Streptomyces ficellus: one gene and its partner. The protein of the gene in region 2 interacts with the protein of the main gene of each other region in a pairwise test. Links are inferred from orthologs where the notes say so. Each region holds a gene or a part of one and is shown on either strand. Other genes may lie near its edges.

Region 1 (8,073 bases), 3.3 Mb from region 2 along the record:
TGCTGCCGGGATTCGACGGCCTGGAGGTGTGCCGCCGGGTACAGGCCCAGCGGCCGGTGCCGGTCCTGATGCTGACGGCCCGCGACGACGAGACGGACATGCTGGTCGGTCTCGGTGTGGGCGCGGACGACTACATGACCAAGCCGTTCTCGATGCGGGAGCTCGCCGCCCGCGTCCACGTCCTGCTGCGGCGCGTGGAGCGGGCCGCGCAGGCGGCCGTCACGCCCCGCAGCGGCATCCTGCGGCTGGGCGAACTGGAGATCGACCACGCGCAGCGGCGCGTCCGGGTCAGGGGCGAGGACGTCCACCTCACGCCGACCGAGTTCGACCTGCTGGTCTGCCTGGCGAACACGCCCCGCGCGGTCCTCTCGCGCGAGCAGCTGCTGGCCGAGGTGTGGGACTGGGCGGACGCGTCGGGCACCCGGACCGTGGACAGCCACATCAAGGCGCTGCGCCGCAAGATCGGCGCCGAGCGGATCCGTACGGTCCACGGCGTCGGCTACGCACTGGAGACGCCCGCGCCATGAGATCGCTCCGGTCCCGGCTGCGCCCGGTCTCGATCGCCATCTCGATCAAGACCAAACTGGGCTCACTCGTCGTCGTCTCGGTCTTCATCACGACCGGGCTGCTGATGGTGGCCCTGCGCACCGAGACCGAGCTGCGCTTCATCACCGTCTTCTCGGTGATCGCCACGCTGCTGATCACCCAGTTCGTGGCGCACGGCCTGACGGCCCCGCTGGACGAGATGAACACGGTGGCGAAGGCGATCTCGCACGGCGACTACACGCGCCGGGTGCGCGGCGCCGGCCGCCGGGACGAGCTGGGCGACCTGGCCTGCACGATCAACCGCATGGCGGACGACCTGGAGGCGGTGGACCGGCACCGCAAGGAGCTGGTGGCGAACGTCTCCCACGAGCTGCGCACGCCGATCGCGGCGCTGCGCGCGGTGCTGGAGAACGTGGTGGACGGCGTCTCGGCCGCCGATCCGGAGACGATGCGCACGGCGCTGAAGCAGACGGAGCGGCTGGGCCGGCTGGTGGAGACGCTGCTGGACCTGTCACGGCTGGACAACGGTGTCGTACCGCTCCGGGCACGGCGCTTCGAGGTGTGGCCGTACCTGTCGGGCGTGCTGAAGGAGGCCAACCTGGCCGCCGCGCAGCGCGGGCTGAGCTCCGGCTCCGGCAGCCACACCCGCACCGACGTGCACCTGCACCTGGACGTGTCGCCGCCGGAGCTGACCGCGCACGCGGACAGCGAGCGGCTGCACCAGGTGGTGGCGAACCTGATCGACAACGCGGTGAAGCACTCGCCGCCGCACGGCCGGGTGACGGTACGGGCGCGGCGCGGCCGGCAGCCGGAGTCGCTGGACCTGGAGGTCGTCGACGAGGGCCCGGGCATTCCGGAGTCGGAGTGGCACAAGGTCTTCGAGCGGTTCAACCGGGGCGGGGTCGACGCGCCGCACGGTCCGGGCAGCGACGGCGGTACGGGCCTGGGGCTGGCGATCGCCCGCTGGGCGGTCGATCTGCACGGCGGACGTATCGGCGTGGCCGAATCCGCACGTGGATGCCGGATTCAGGTCACCCTTCCGGGGATCCCGAAGCCCCGGGGTTGACGTAGGGTTCGAACCGGAGGGGCTCGTTCTGCGTAGACATGGGCAGGACGCGGTCACGGTTGCGCGCAAGTCCCGGCCGCAGCCGCGCGACCTCCTACCCATTCGCAGGGCAACCACGCTTGTTTCCCGCCATTAATAGCGCCGAAACACGTCCTCAGATGTGATCTACGCGACGATGGCCCGCCCGGCCTGCACGTCCCGGCCAGGGAGGCGTAGCCTTTATTTCCGCTGTCCATCACCTTGTGAAGCGGAAGAGGGCGGTTGCCGCCGTGTCGTCTCAGTCCCCCAGTAACTCGAGTATCTCGACCGACCAGGACGGGCAGGGATCTTCGAACCCTGCCGCCGCGTTCGGTGCCAATGAGTGGCTCGTCGACGAGATCTACCAGCAGTACCTCCAGGACCCCAATTCGGTCGACCGTGCCTGGTGGGACTTCTTCGCCGACTACAAGCCGGGCGCCCCGTCCGGCTCGGCGGACAAGCCCGCGGGCGAGGGTGCCGTAGCCGCGGGGGCTGCGAGCACCGCGCCCGCCGCCCAGGCCCCGGCCCCGGCACAGGCCCCGGCGCAGCCGGCCGCAGCGGCACCCGCACAGGCCGCTGCCGCCCAGGCGCCCGCCGCCCCGGCCTCCGCGCCCGCCGCCCAGGCCCCGGCCGCGAAGCCGGCCGCCGCGCAGCCCGCCGCCCCGGCCAAGCCGGCCGCCGCGGCCGCCAAGCCCGCCGCCGCGAAGCCCGCCGCCAAGGCCGCGCCCGCCGGTGAGGCGCCCTCCGGCCCCGAGTACGTGCCGCTGCGCGGCCCGGCCGCCGCGGTCGCCAAGAACATGAACGCCTCGCTGGAGCTGCCGACCGCCACCTCGGTCCGCGCCGTCCCGGTGAAGCTGCTGTTCGACAACCGGATCGTCATCAACAACCACCTCAAGCGCGCCCGGGGCGGGAAGATCTCCTTCACGCACCTCATCGGGTACGCGATGGTGCAGGCGATCAAGGCCATGCCGTCGATGAACTACTCGTACGGCGAGAAGGACGGCAAGCCGGTCCTGGTCAAGCCCGAGCACGTGAACTTCGGCCTGGCGATCGACCTGGTCAAGCCGAACGGCGAGCGCCAGCTGGTCGTCGCGGGCATCAAGAAGGCCGAGACGCTCGGCTTCTTCGAGTTCTGGCAGGCGTACGAGGACATCGTCCGCCGCGCCCGCAACAACAAGCTGACGATGGACGACTTCACCGGCGTCACCGTCTCGCTGACCAACCCCGGCGGCCTCGGCACCGTCCACTCCGTGCCGCGCCTGATGCCCGGGCAGTCGGTCATCATGGGCGTGGGCTCGATGGACTACCCGGCCGAGTTCCAGGGCACCTCCCAGGACACCCTGAACAAGCTGGGCATCTCCAAGGTGATGACCCTCACGTCGACGTACGACCACCGGGTCATCCAGGGCGCCGCCTCCGGCGAGTTCCTCCGGATCGTCTCCAACCTCCTCCTCGGCGAGGACGGCTTCTACGACGACGTCTTCGAGTCGCTGCGCATCCCCTACGAGCCGGTCCGCTGGCTCAAGGACATCGACGCGTCGCACGACGACGACGTCACCAAGGCCGCGCGCGTCTTCGAGCTGATCCACTCCTACCGGGTCCGCGGCCACGTCATGGCCGACACCGACCCGCTGGAGTACCGCCAGCGCAAGCACCCCGACCTGGACATCACCGAGCACGGCCTGACGCTCTGGGACCTGGAGCGGGAGTTCGCCGTCGGCGGCTTCGGCGGCAAGTCCATGATGAAGCTGCGCGACATCCTCGGCGTGCTGCGCGACTCGTACTGCCGCACCACCGGCATCGAGTTCATGCACATCCAGGACCCCAAGCAGCGCAAGTGGATCCAGGACCGCGTCGAGCGCCCGCACTCCAAGCCGGAGCGCGAGGAGCAGCTGCGCATCCTGCGCCGGCTGAACGCCGCGGAGGCGTTCGAGACGTTCCTCCAGACCAAGTACGTCGGCCAGAAGCGGTTCTCGCTGGAGGGCGGCGAGTCCGTCATCCCGCTGCTGGACGCGGTCATCGACTCGGCGGCCGAGTCGCGCCTCGACGAGGTCGTCATCGGCATGGCCCACCGCGGCCGGCTCAACGTCCTGGCGAACATCGTCGGCAAGTCGTACGCGCAGATCTTCCGCGAGTTCGAGGGCAACCTCGACCCGAAGTCGATGCACGGCTCCGGCGACGTCAAGTACCACCTGGGCGCGGAGGGGACCTTCACCGGTCTCGACGGCGAGCAGATCAAGGTCTCGCTGGTCGCCAACCCCTCGCACCTGGAGGCGGTCGACCCGGTCGTCGAGGGTGTCGTCCGCGCCAAGCAGGACGTCATCAACAAGGGCGGCACGGACTTCACCGTCCTGCCCGTCGCCCTGCACGGCGACGCGGCCTTCGCGGGCCAGGGCGTCGTCGCCGAGACGCTGAACATGTCGCAGCTGCGGGGCTACCGCACCGGCGGCACGGTCCACATCGTCATCAACAACCAGGTCGGCTTCACCGCCGCCCCGGAGTCGTCGCGCTCCTCGATGTACGCGACCGACGTGGCCCGCATGATCGAGGCGCCGATCTTCCACGTGAACGGCGACGACCCCGAGGCCGTGGTGCGCGTGGCGCGCCTCGCCTTCGAGTTCCGCCAGACGTTCAACAAGGACGTCGTGATCGACCTCATCTGCTACCGCCGCCGCGGTCACAACGAGGGCGACAACCCGCAGTTCACCAACCCGCAGATGTACAACCTGATCGACAAGAAGCGTTCGGTGCGCAAGCTGTACACCGAGTCGCTCATCGGTCGTGGCGACATCACGCTGGAAGAGGCGGAGCAGGCGCTCCAGGACTTCCAGGGCCAGCTGGAGAAGGTGTTCGCGGAGGTCCGCGAGGCCACCTCGCAGCCCGGCCCGGCGCACAGCCCCGAGGCGCAGGCCGAGTTCCCGGTCTCCGTCACCACCGGGGTCTCCCAGGAGGTCGTGAAGCGGATCGCCGAGTCGCAGGTCAACATCCCCGACCGGGTCAAGGTGCACCCGCGCCTGATGCCGCAGCTCCAGCGCCGCGCCGCCTCCGTCGAGGACGGCACGATCGACTGGGGCATGGGCGAGACCCTGGCGATCGGTTCGCTGCTGATGGAGGGCACCCCGGTCCGGCTCGCCGGCCAGGACACCCGCCGCGGCACCTTCGGCCAGCGCCACGCGGTGCTGGTGGACCAGGAGACCGGCGAGGACTACACCCCGCTGCAGTACCTCTCCGAGGACCAGGCCCGCTACAACGTCTACGACTCGCTGCTCAGCGAGTACGCGGCGATGGGCTTCGAGTACGGCTACTCCCTGGCGCGGCCCGAGTCGCTGGTCATGTGGGAGGCGCAGTTCGGTGACTTCGTCAACGGCGCGCAGACGGTCGTGGACGAGTTCATCTCCTCCGCCGAGCAGAAGTGGGGCCAGACCTCCGGCGTCACGCTGCTGCTGCCGCACGGCTACGAGGGCCAGGGCCCGGACCACTCGTCGGCCCGCCCGGAGCGCTTCCTCCAGCTGTGCGCGCAGAACAACATGACGGTCGCCATGCCGACGCTGCCGTCGAACTACTTCCACCTCCTGCGGTGGCAGGTGCACAACCCGCACCACAAGCCGCTGATCGTCTTCACGCCGAAGTCGATGCTGCGCCTGAAGGCCGCCGCGTCGAAGGTGGAGGAGTTCACCACCGGCGGCTTCCGTCCGGTGATCGGTGACGACTCGGTCGAGGCGAGCGCGGTCCGCAAGGTCGTCTTCTGCGCCGGCAAGGTCTACTACGACCTGGAGGCCGAGCGGGTCAAGCGCGGTGTCACGGACACGGCGATCATCCGTCTGGAGCGCCTGTACCCGCTGCCGGGTGCGGAGCTCCAGGCCGAGATCTCCAAGTACCCGAACGCCGAGAAGTACCTGTGGGCCCAGGAGGAGCCGGCGAACCAGGGTGCCTGGCCGTTCATCGCGCTCAACCTGATCGACCACCTCGACCTGGCGGTCGGCGCCGACATCCCGCACGGCGAGCGCCTGCGCCGCATCTCGCGGCCGCACGGCTCGTCGCCGGCGGTCGGCTCGGCCAAGCGCCACCAGGCCGAGCAGGTGCAGCTGGTCAACGAGGTCTTCGACGCCTGACCCGCAGTACCCGTACGACCCCCCGGGGCCCGGTTCCGCATCGCGCGGAGCCGGGCCCTCGGGCGTTTCCCTCGCGGGGGACGCCATACCCTGGGAGGGAACACCGAGCAGGCATCCGGGAGCAGGTCTTGTACTTCACCGATCGTGGCATCGAGGAGCTGGAGAAGCGGCGCGGCGAGGAGGAGGTCACCTTCGAGTGGCTCGCCGAGCAGCTCCGTACGTTCGTCGACCTCAACCCCGACTTCGAGGTCCCCGTCGAGCGGCTGGCCACCTGGCTGGCGCGCCTCGACGACGAGGACGAGGACGAGTAGTCACCGCCGAGTAGTCACCGCGGGGCCGGGCCGGGGGGCCCGGGAGCGGGTGCGCAGGCGGTCGTAGGCGAGGCCCAGAGCGCCCTGGGTGACCAGCAGCGTGGCGGTGGCGGCCCAGCCGGGGCTGCGGCGGGTGAGCGCCCAGGCGAGCAGCGGGAGCCCGGCCGCGAGGTGGGCGGTGGCGAGCGCGCGGGCGCGGGGGCCGCAGATCCAGGGGCCGAGCGGGCCCTCCTCGACGGCGTCCAGTTCGCTGCGTACGGCGTCGAGCCAGCCCTGCCATTCGAGCTGCTCCGCGCCCCGCTCCCGGGCGGCCGCCCACAGCAGGACGGCCGGCGTGCCGGGGACGAGGCCGGGCGGGAGGGTCAGGCCGTGCCGGGCGAGTACCGCGGCCAGGCCCAGCAGGCGGGCGGGGGCGTCGGCGAGTTCGTCGGGCCGGGTGAGGGGTTCGAGGTCGCGGGCGTCCATGACGGGGTCGAGCCCGAGCCGCTCGGCGAAGGTGTGCATGGCCTCGTCCTCGCCGACGGGGGTGCCGTCCGCGAGCCAGGTGTAGCCGACGGGGCGGCGGAAGCCGGTCGCCAGGACGCAGCCCGCCCGGTCCGTGTCCCACCACAGGGCCACCACCGGCCACGTCACGCCGACCGTGAGGGCTCCGGCCCAGCCCGCGACGACCCGGTCGACCGGTTCGGCGCCCTCGCGCCACGGCGCGCCCTCGGGGACGAGCACGCTCCAGTCGGGGCCGGCCGGGGCGAGGAGCAGCCGCTCGCGCAGCAGCAGGGCCGGGGGCCTTACGGAGGTGCGGTCGGCCCGGCAGAACAGCAGCGCGCCCACGGAAGTCGCGTTCATGCGCCATACGCTAGGGCAATTTGTCCGGTTCCGACGCTCTTGACTTCCCAAGCCCGCGATATATCGTGTGCTGCAAGGAGACGCGATATGTTGCGTGTCGCGTCCTGTCCCAGGGAGGCCCCATGCCGGAGTGGTCCGTCACCGAGCCGACGAAGATGACCCTCGACGACGAACCCGTGACCGCCGTCCACGTGCGCCTCGTGGGCGGGACGGTGAACGTCGTGGGCACCGACGAGGGCCCCGCGCGGCTGGAGATCTCCGACGTCGAGGGACCACCGCTGATCGTCACCCGCGAGGGCTCCACCCTGACCGTGGCCTACGCGGACCTGCCGTGGCAGAACCTCCTCACCTGGCTCGACCCCCAGGGCTGGCAGCGCAGCGCGGTCGTCTCCCTGGCCGTTCCGGCCGGGGCGGACGTGGAGGTCGGCTCCGTCGGCGCCGAGGCCGTCGTCTCGGGCGTCCGGGGGCGTACGACCGTCCGCGGGGTCAGCGGCGACACCACGCTCGTCGGCCTCTCCGGCCCGGTGCGCGCCGACACCGTCAGTGGCAACGTCGAGTCCCAGGCCGTGACCGGCGGGCTCCGCTTCCACTCCGTGTCGGGCGACCTCACGGTCGTCGAGGGCGCCGGGCGCTCCGTACAGGCGGACACGGTCGGCGGTGACGTGGTGATCGACCTGGACCCGGCCGAGGAGCCCACCGACATCCGGCTCACCACCGTCTCCGGCTCGGTCGCCATCCGGCTCCCCCACCCCGCGAACGCCCGGGTGGAGGCGCAGACCACCGGCGGCGCCGTCTCCAGCGCCTTCGACGACCTGCGGGTCACCGGGCAGTGGGGCGCCAAGAAGATCACCGGCACGCTCGGTGACGGCAAGGGCAGGCTGAGGGCCACCACGGTCTCCGGCTCCATCGCGCTCCTCCGCCGGCCCGAGGAAGCCCCCACCGGAAAGGTGCTCTGACATGTCCCCCGTCTTCGCGCACGGACGGCTCCGCCTCTACCTGCTGACGCTCCTCGACGAGGCCCCGCGCCACGGGTACGAGGTGATCCGGCTCCTGGAGGAACGCTTCCAGGGCCTGTACGCGCCCTCCGCCGGCACGGTCTACCCCCGGCTGGCCAAGCTGGAGGCCGAGGGCCTGGTCACGCACGCCACCGAGGGCGGCCGCAAGGTGTACTCGATCA
Region 2 (6,640 bases):
GGTGCCGTCCGGCCGGCCCCTGCCCGGCGAGCCCCGGCTCACCGTGCACGCCACGGCCGCCGGGCAGGTCACCCTGACCCGCTGCCTCGCCTCCCGGCGCCCCGGGACCTACGGGCTGGCCGGCCCGGACGTCCACGCCGTCGTCGGGCCCGTCCTGGACGACGTACCGCACAGCGCCGACACCGTCGTACGCCGGCTCGAACGGGTCGTCGGCGGCCGGCTCGAACCGGGCAGCCGGGTCAGGTTCACCCCGCAGCTGCACACCGGCACCCCTGCCTCGGCGCTCGGCCTGGAGTACAGCGACATGGAGGTGCAGGGGGAACTCGGCGCCCTGCCCGCCTGGTTCGTCCCCGCCTCCCGCTCCACCTGGGTCATCGCCGTCCACGGCATCGGCACGACCCGCGAGCACCCGCTGAACCTCATGACGTTCCTCAACCGGATGCGCCTGCCGGTCCTGGACCTCGCCTACCGAGGCGACCCAGGAGCGCCTCGCCCCGCCGGCGGACTGGGCCACCTGGGCGACTCCGAATGGCGCGACCTGGACGCCGCGATCCGCCACGCCGTACGGCACGGCGCCGAACGCGTCATCCTCCACGGCTGGTCCACCGGGGCGTCCATGGCCCTGCACGCCGCCGCCAACTGCGGCCTGCGCGACCGGATCAGCGGCCTCGTCCTCGACTCGCCGGTCCTGGACTGGGAGGCCACCCTGCGCGCCCTGGCCACCGCCCGCCGGGTGCCCGCCCCGCTGCTCCCGCTCGCCGTCCGCGCCGCGCAGGGCAGCACCGGTGTGCACGGCGACCGGCTCGCCGAGGCCGCCGACCCGCGGGGCCTGCGCGTACCCACGCTCGTCTTCCACGGCCCGGACGACCGCCTCGCGCCCTGGCAGAGCTCCCGCGAGCTGGCCGCCCGCCGCGCCGACCTGGTCACCCTGCACACCGTCCCGAACGCCCCGCACGCCGCCATGTGGAACGCCGACCCGGACCGCTACGAGGAGGCCATGCGCCGCTTCCTCACCTCCCTGATCTGACCCCGCCGAGCCCGGCGAATCGCGTTCCGTTTGGGCTTTCGGGGCGTCAGCGGGAAGACTGCCCCCGTGACGTCTCGAAAGCCTGATGAGCAACTGGCGCGCAATTCCAGACTCCGACTCGTCCGTCCGCGGCCCCTGACCACGGCCCGACGGGCCGTGACGACCCGGCGTACCCGGCCGGTGCCCAGGCCGCCGGAGGGCACTCCGCCGCCCGCCGAGCTGGCCCGACAGGCGAGGGCGGTGCTCGCCGACGCCGTGCGCATCGCCCGCTGGGCCGCCGTCGAGCGCGACCGCGACCGTCATCGCGGCCCCGACGCCGTCTCCGCCACCGAACGGGCCGCCGCCGCGCTCGGCCTGACCGCCGGTCAAGTGCGGGCCGGCTGGGACCGCGCCCGGCTCGCCGGACTGGTCGAACTCCACGGCGACACCGCCCGCCCCGGCTGGCGGCTGCGTGCCTGGGACCGGGACGATTCCGCCGTCCTGCGCGGCTGGGTGGCCCTCTTCGACGCCTGGTCGCTCGTCCACCCGGCGCCCGCCGATGTCGCCCCGGCCGCGGTGGCCGAGGTGGTGGAAGCCGTCCCCCAGGTGCTCTCCCTCCTCCAGCTCTCCGCCGGTCCGGTGCCGGTCCCGGCCCTGCTCGACCTGCTCCGCCAGCGCGTCGCCGAACTCCGCGAGGAGCGCTGCGAGGTGCCCGAGGGCCCGCAGCCCGTGGTCGCGACCGCCCCCGAGTCGCTCGCCCGGCTGCTCGACTGGGCGCTGGAGGGCCTCGCCGCCGTCGGCGCGCTGACCCTCGGCGACGGGCAGGCCACCCTCACCCCGCTCGGCAACTGGGCGGTGTGGGTGAAGCTGGAGCAGATCTGCGTCGCCGCCCAGAGCCCCGCCGGCCACATCGAGCAGTCCGCCGAGGACATGCTGCGCGGCTGCGCGCGCCTCACCCCCGGCCCCGCCCGCGTCGAGTACCGCGCCTGGCTCGCCGCCCGCCCCGTCGGCAGTGCCGTCACCGAACTCCTCGCCGTCGCCCGGGGTGAGGACGCCCTGCTGCGCGGTCTCGCCTTCGAAGCGCTCCGGGTCGTCGGCGCCCCCGCGGAGTCCGAGGTCCGGGCCGCCGCCGACGAGGTCTGCCTGCGCCCCTACGCGCTGCTCTGGCTCGCCGAGTACGAGGGCGCCGACCCCGAGGACGCGCAGGACGTCCTCACCCGCGAGGAGGCCACCTGGCTCTGGGTGGACACCGCGGCGGCCGTGGCCGACCACGGCGAGAGCACCCTCCTGGTCCGCCACCTGGAGTCCGCCGTCCAGGGCACGGTCCCCGCGCTCCTCGACGAGGTCCGGGCGGTGGACCACCCGCGCACCGTGCAGGTCCTGGTCGCCCTGGCCGCGGCCCACCCCGACCCCGCCCTCGCCAAGGCGGTGCGCCGCGCGGCCTTCCAGGTCCACACCGGCGGAGCGTGACGCCCGCGACGCCGGGGACCGTCCGCTACTCCGCGGCGCCGGGGGCGTACGTCCCGAAGCTCCAGACGTTGCCCTCGGCGTCCCGCGCCATGTAGTCCCGCGAGCCGTACTCCTGGTCCGTGGGCGGCATCAGGATCTCCACCCCGTGCTCCACCGCCCGGGCGTGGTGCGCGTCGGGGTCCTCCACCACCACGTACACCCCCACGGGCCCCGCGCCGCCCATCGCCTTGGCGAAGACCCCGTCCCCGCCCTTGCTGCCCAGCATCACCATGCCGTTCCCGCAGGCCAGCTCCGAGTGGACGACGCGGCCGTCCTCGCCCTCGTACACACTCACCTCGGTGAACCCGAACGCTTCCTTCAGCGTTCTGATGGCCGCCTTCGCGTCCTCGTACAGGATCGTCGGATAGATGCTCGGTACGTTCGCCATGCTGACCACTCTCCGATTCGGTGCTCGACTGCGACCTTGCTGTCCCCGACCGTGCGACTGTGATCCGGATCTCAACCGTTCCTCAGTCTCGCACCGGGCACTGACAACGCCCCCTGGAGCACACCCGGCTCACCGGAAGGTGTGGCGCGGCCACGCGGCCCCGCACGGCTCCCGCGTGGCCGAAAAGCAGTTGCACGCGCCCGTTAGACTGGGCCGTATGGCCATTCTCCCTGTGCATTAGACCGGCGTCGAAGCCACCGCACCCGCCGTCCTTCCGCCGTCTTCCACACCGCCCTGGAGTCTGTCCGTGATCACCGCTTCCGGCATCGAGCTGCGCGCCGGCGCCCGCGTCCTCATCGAGTCCGCTTCCTTCCGCATCGCCAAGGGCGACCGCATCGGCCTGGTCGGCCGCAACGGCGCGGGCAAGACGACCCTCACCAAGTGCCTCGCGGGCGAGGGCGTTCCCGCCGGGGGCACGATCGCCCGCTCCGGCGAGGTCGGCTACCTCCCGCAGGACCCCCGCACCGGCGACCTCGACGTCCTGGCCCGCGACCGGATCCTCTCCGCCCGCGGCCTCGACGTGCTGATCCGCAAGATGCGGCAGAACGAGGAGCGGATCGCCAGCGGCCAGGGCGGCACCCGCGAGAAGGCGCTGCGCCAGTACGAGCGCCAGGAGACCGAGTTCCTCACCAAGGGCGGTTACGCCGCCGAGGCCGAGGCCGCCACCATCGCCGCCGCCCTCGGCCTGCCCGACCGGGTCCTCGGCCAGCCGCTGCACACCCTCTCCGGTGGTCAGCGCCGCCGAGTGGAGCTCGCCCGCATCCTGTTCTCGGACGCCGACACCCTGCTCCTCGACGAGCCCACGAACCACCTCGACGCCGACTCGATCGTCTGGCTCCGCGACTACCTCAAGACCTACCGCGGTGGCTTCATCGTGATCTCCCACGACGTCGACCTCGTCGAGACCGTCGTGAACAAGGTCTTCTACCTCGACGCCAACCGCGCCCAGATCGACGTCTACAACATGGGCTGGAAGCTGTACCAGCAGCAGCGCGAGGCCGACGAGAAGCGCCGCAAGCGCGAGCGCCAGAACGCCGAGAAGAAGGCCGCGGCGCTGAACTCGCAGGCCGACAAGATGCGGGCGAAGGCCACCAAGACCGTCGCCGCGCAGAACATGGCCAAGCGCGCCGAGCGGCTGCTCTCCGGCCTGGAGGCGGTCCGCGTCTCCGACAAGGTCGCCAAGCTCCGCTTCCCCGAGCCCGCCCCCTGCGGCAAGACCCCGCTCACCGCGGAGGGGCTCTCCAAGTCGTACGGCTCCCTGGAGATCTTCACCGACGTCGACCTGGCCATCGACAAGGGGTCGCGGGTCGTCATCCTCGGCCTCAACGGCGCCGGCAAGACGACCCTGCTGCGGCTCCTCGCCGGGGTGGAGAAGCCGGACACCGGCGACGTGACCCCCGGCCACGGCCTCAAGCTGGGCTACTACGCCCAGGAGCACGAGACCCTCGACCCGGACCGCACCGTCCTGGAGAACATGCGGTCCGCCGCGCCCGACCTCGACCTCGTCGAGGTGCGCAAGACGCTCGGCTCGTTCCTCTTCTCCGGCGACGACGTCGACAAGCCGGCGGGCGTCCTCTCCGGCGGTGAGAAGACCCGGCTCGCGCTGGCCACCCTGGTCGTCTCCTCGGCGAACGTCCTGCTCCTCGACGAGCCCACGAACAACCTCGACCCGGCCAGCCGCGAGGAGATCCTCGGCGCGCTGCGCACCTACAAGGGCGCCGTCATCCTCGTCACGCACGACGAGGGCGCCGTCGACGCCCTCGAACCGGAGCGGATCATCCTGCTCCCGGACGGTGTCGAGGACCTGTGGGGCCCGGACTACAAGGACCTGGTGGCGCTGGCCTGACCGGGACCGGGGCGGCCCGCTCGCCCCGGTATGGATCATTCGGCCTACGCGTGATCCATCATCTGAGTGAGAGCGTCTCGTACTGCGGCGTGGCGGCGAGCGGATTTCCCGCTTCGGCCCCACGCCGCTCGTGATCTCCGCACACCCCTCTGACCTGGCATTTCGGGCGCACGGCCGGTATCGGATCCGCGCGGTGTGCGGGTCGGCGGCCCCGGAGCGGCGAAACCTCGCGGCACGGACCTTGTCGAATGGCTGGCCAGGAAGCCCCCGAGGGGTGATCATGAGAAGACCAGAGCGCACTTCCCATGAGGAGGCACGGGTGGCCGAGACTCTGAAGAAGGGCAGCCGGGTGACCGGCGCCGCGCGCGACAAGCTCGCGGCAGACCTGAAGAAGAAGTACGACTCCGGCGCGAGCATCCGGGCATTGGCCGAGGAGACGGGCCGATCCTATGGATTCGTCCACCGGATGCTGAGTGAGTCGGGAGTCACGCTGCGTGGACGCGGCGGAGCGACGCGAGGCAAGAAGGCCGCTTCGGCCTGAGGGCCCCGCGTCCTGACAAGTCGAGCGCGGCTCGTCCGGCCCCACCGGTTCCGGCAGGGCCACCCGGCCGATCGCGCGGTCGGCCGGGTGGTTACTGTGCAGTCACTTAATGGCTGCACTGCCGCACCGGACCCGGAGGCGCCCCATGACCTCGCTCGACCCAGTCCTCGAAGTGCTCGACAAGGACGGCGTACGTCTCACCGTCGAGGACGCCGTTGCCACGGTGACCCTGACCAACCCGGCCAAGCGCAACGCCCAGTCCCCCGCGCTGTGGAGGGCGTTGGCGGAAGCCGGACGGTCGCTGCCGGGCAGCGTGCGGATCGTGGTGCTGCGCGGTGAGGGCAAGTCCTTCTCCGCCGGACTCGACCGCCAGGCGTTCACGCCGGAGGGCTTCGACGGCGAGCCGTCGTTCCTGGAGATGGCGCGCGGCTCCGACGCCGCGCTGGACGCCGTCATCGCCGAGTACCAGGAGGCGTTCACCTGGTGGCGCCGCAACGACATCGTGTCGATCGCGGCCGTCCAGGGGCATGCCATCGGGGCCGGTTTCCAGCTCGCCCTGGCGTGCGACCTGCGGGTCGTGGCCGAGGACGTCCAGTTCGCCATGCGCGAGACCAGCCTGGGCCTCGTGCCCGACCTGACCGGTACGCACCCCCTCGTCGCGGCGGTCGGCTACGCCCGCGCGCTGGAGATCTGCGCCACGGGCCGGTTCGTGCACGCCGACGAGGCCGAGCGCATCGGGCTGGCCAACCTCGTCGTGCCCGCGGGCGACCTCGACGGCGCGGTGCGCGACCTCGCCGTCGCGCTGCTCGCCGCGCCGCGCGACGCCGTCATCGAGACCAAGGCGCTGCTCCGCGGCGCCGGCGAGCGCGGCTACGAGGAGCAGCGGACGGCCGAGCGCGCCGCCCAGGCGCGCCGCCTGCGCGATCTCGCGGGTCAGTCCGACTGAACCCGCCGGGTGACGTCGGTGACCACCACGGTCACCGGCAGCTCGCCCCCGACGGCCCCGCGTACCGCCCGTGCCACGTCCAGTGGCCGGTGGTCCGGGGTCGTCGCCAGTTCGACGCGTACGTGATCGTCCGCCCGGTGCACCGGGGCGCCGAGGACGCCCGTCAGCCGGGCCACGCCCGGGACGGCGACGGCCGCGACGGCCGCGGTGTCCTCCTGCGGTCCGGCCTCCTTCTCCGGTGGGGGAGCGGGCGCGGGCGGCTCGGGCGGGGCGTCCAGCAGCGCCGTGACCCGGAGGTCCACCCGTGCCACGGTCAGCCCGAGGCGCCGCTCGCACGCGGCCGA

Evidence for each region. The genes of interacting proteins can lie anywhere in the genome.
Region 1: the proteins of EIZ62_RS25680 (region 2) and EIZ62_RS10300 interact in binary tests that used the Escherichia coli proteins (3 or more experiments, as listed by UniProt). The link is inferred for Streptomyces ficellus from one-to-one orthologs.

Annotation. Positions count from the first base shown.
Region 1 is NZ_CP034279.1:2,424,570-2,432,642, forward strand. What follows is about bases 1,524-5,942. They hold EIZ62_RS10300 (multifunctional oxoglutarate decarboxylase/oxoglutarate dehydrogenase thiamine pyrophosphate-binding subunit/dihydrolipoyllysine-residue succinyltransferase subunit), read left to right. Parts: upstream 1,524-1,881; coding sequence 1,882-5,742; downstream 5,743-5,942. Other genes in these bases: EIZ62_RS10295 (HAMP domain-containing sensor histidine kinase), read left to right, coding at 1,524-1,612; EIZ62_RS10305 (DUF6104 family protein), read left to right, coding at 5,871-5,942. Outside these bases: EIZ62_RS10290 (response regulator transcription factor), read left to right, coding at 1-527; more of EIZ62_RS10295, read left to right, coding at 524-1,523; more of EIZ62_RS10305, read left to right, coding at 5,943-6,053; EIZ62_RS10310 (hypothetical protein), read right to left, coding at 6,054-6,896; EIZ62_RS10315 (DUF4097 family beta strand repeat-containing protein), read left to right, coding at 7,019-7,852; EIZ62_RS10320 (PadR family transcriptional regulator), read left to right, coding at 7,854-8,073. UniProt on the Escherichia coli protein: E1 component of the 2-oxoglutarate dehydrogenase (OGDH) complex which catalyzes the decarboxylation of 2-oxoglutarate, the first step in the conversion of 2-oxoglutarate to succinyl-CoA and CO(2).
Region 2 is NZ_CP034279.1:5,739,211-5,745,850, forward strand. The notes cover bases 2,524-5,509. They hold EIZ62_RS25680 (ABC-F family ATP-binding cassette domain-containing protein), read left to right. Parts: upstream 2,524-3,210; coding sequence 3,211-4,809; downstream 4,810-5,509. Other genes in these bases: EIZ62_RS25675 (VOC family protein), read right to left, coding at 2,524-2,903; EIZ62_RS25685 (helix-turn-helix domain-containing protein), read left to right, coding at 5,129-5,350; EIZ62_RS25690 (enoyl-CoA hydratase/isomerase family protein), read left to right, coding at 5,496-5,509. In the rest of the region: EIZ62_RS25665 (alpha/beta hydrolase), read left to right, coding at 1-1,027; EIZ62_RS25670 (hypothetical protein), read left to right, coding at 1,184-2,476; more of EIZ62_RS25675, read right to left, coding at 2,502-2,523; more of EIZ62_RS25690, read left to right, coding at 5,510-6,296; EIZ62_RS25695 (Asp23/Gls24 family envelope stress response protein), read right to left, coding at 6,284-6,640. UniProt on the Escherichia coli protein: Genetic data indicate it may be involved in ribosome assembly or function.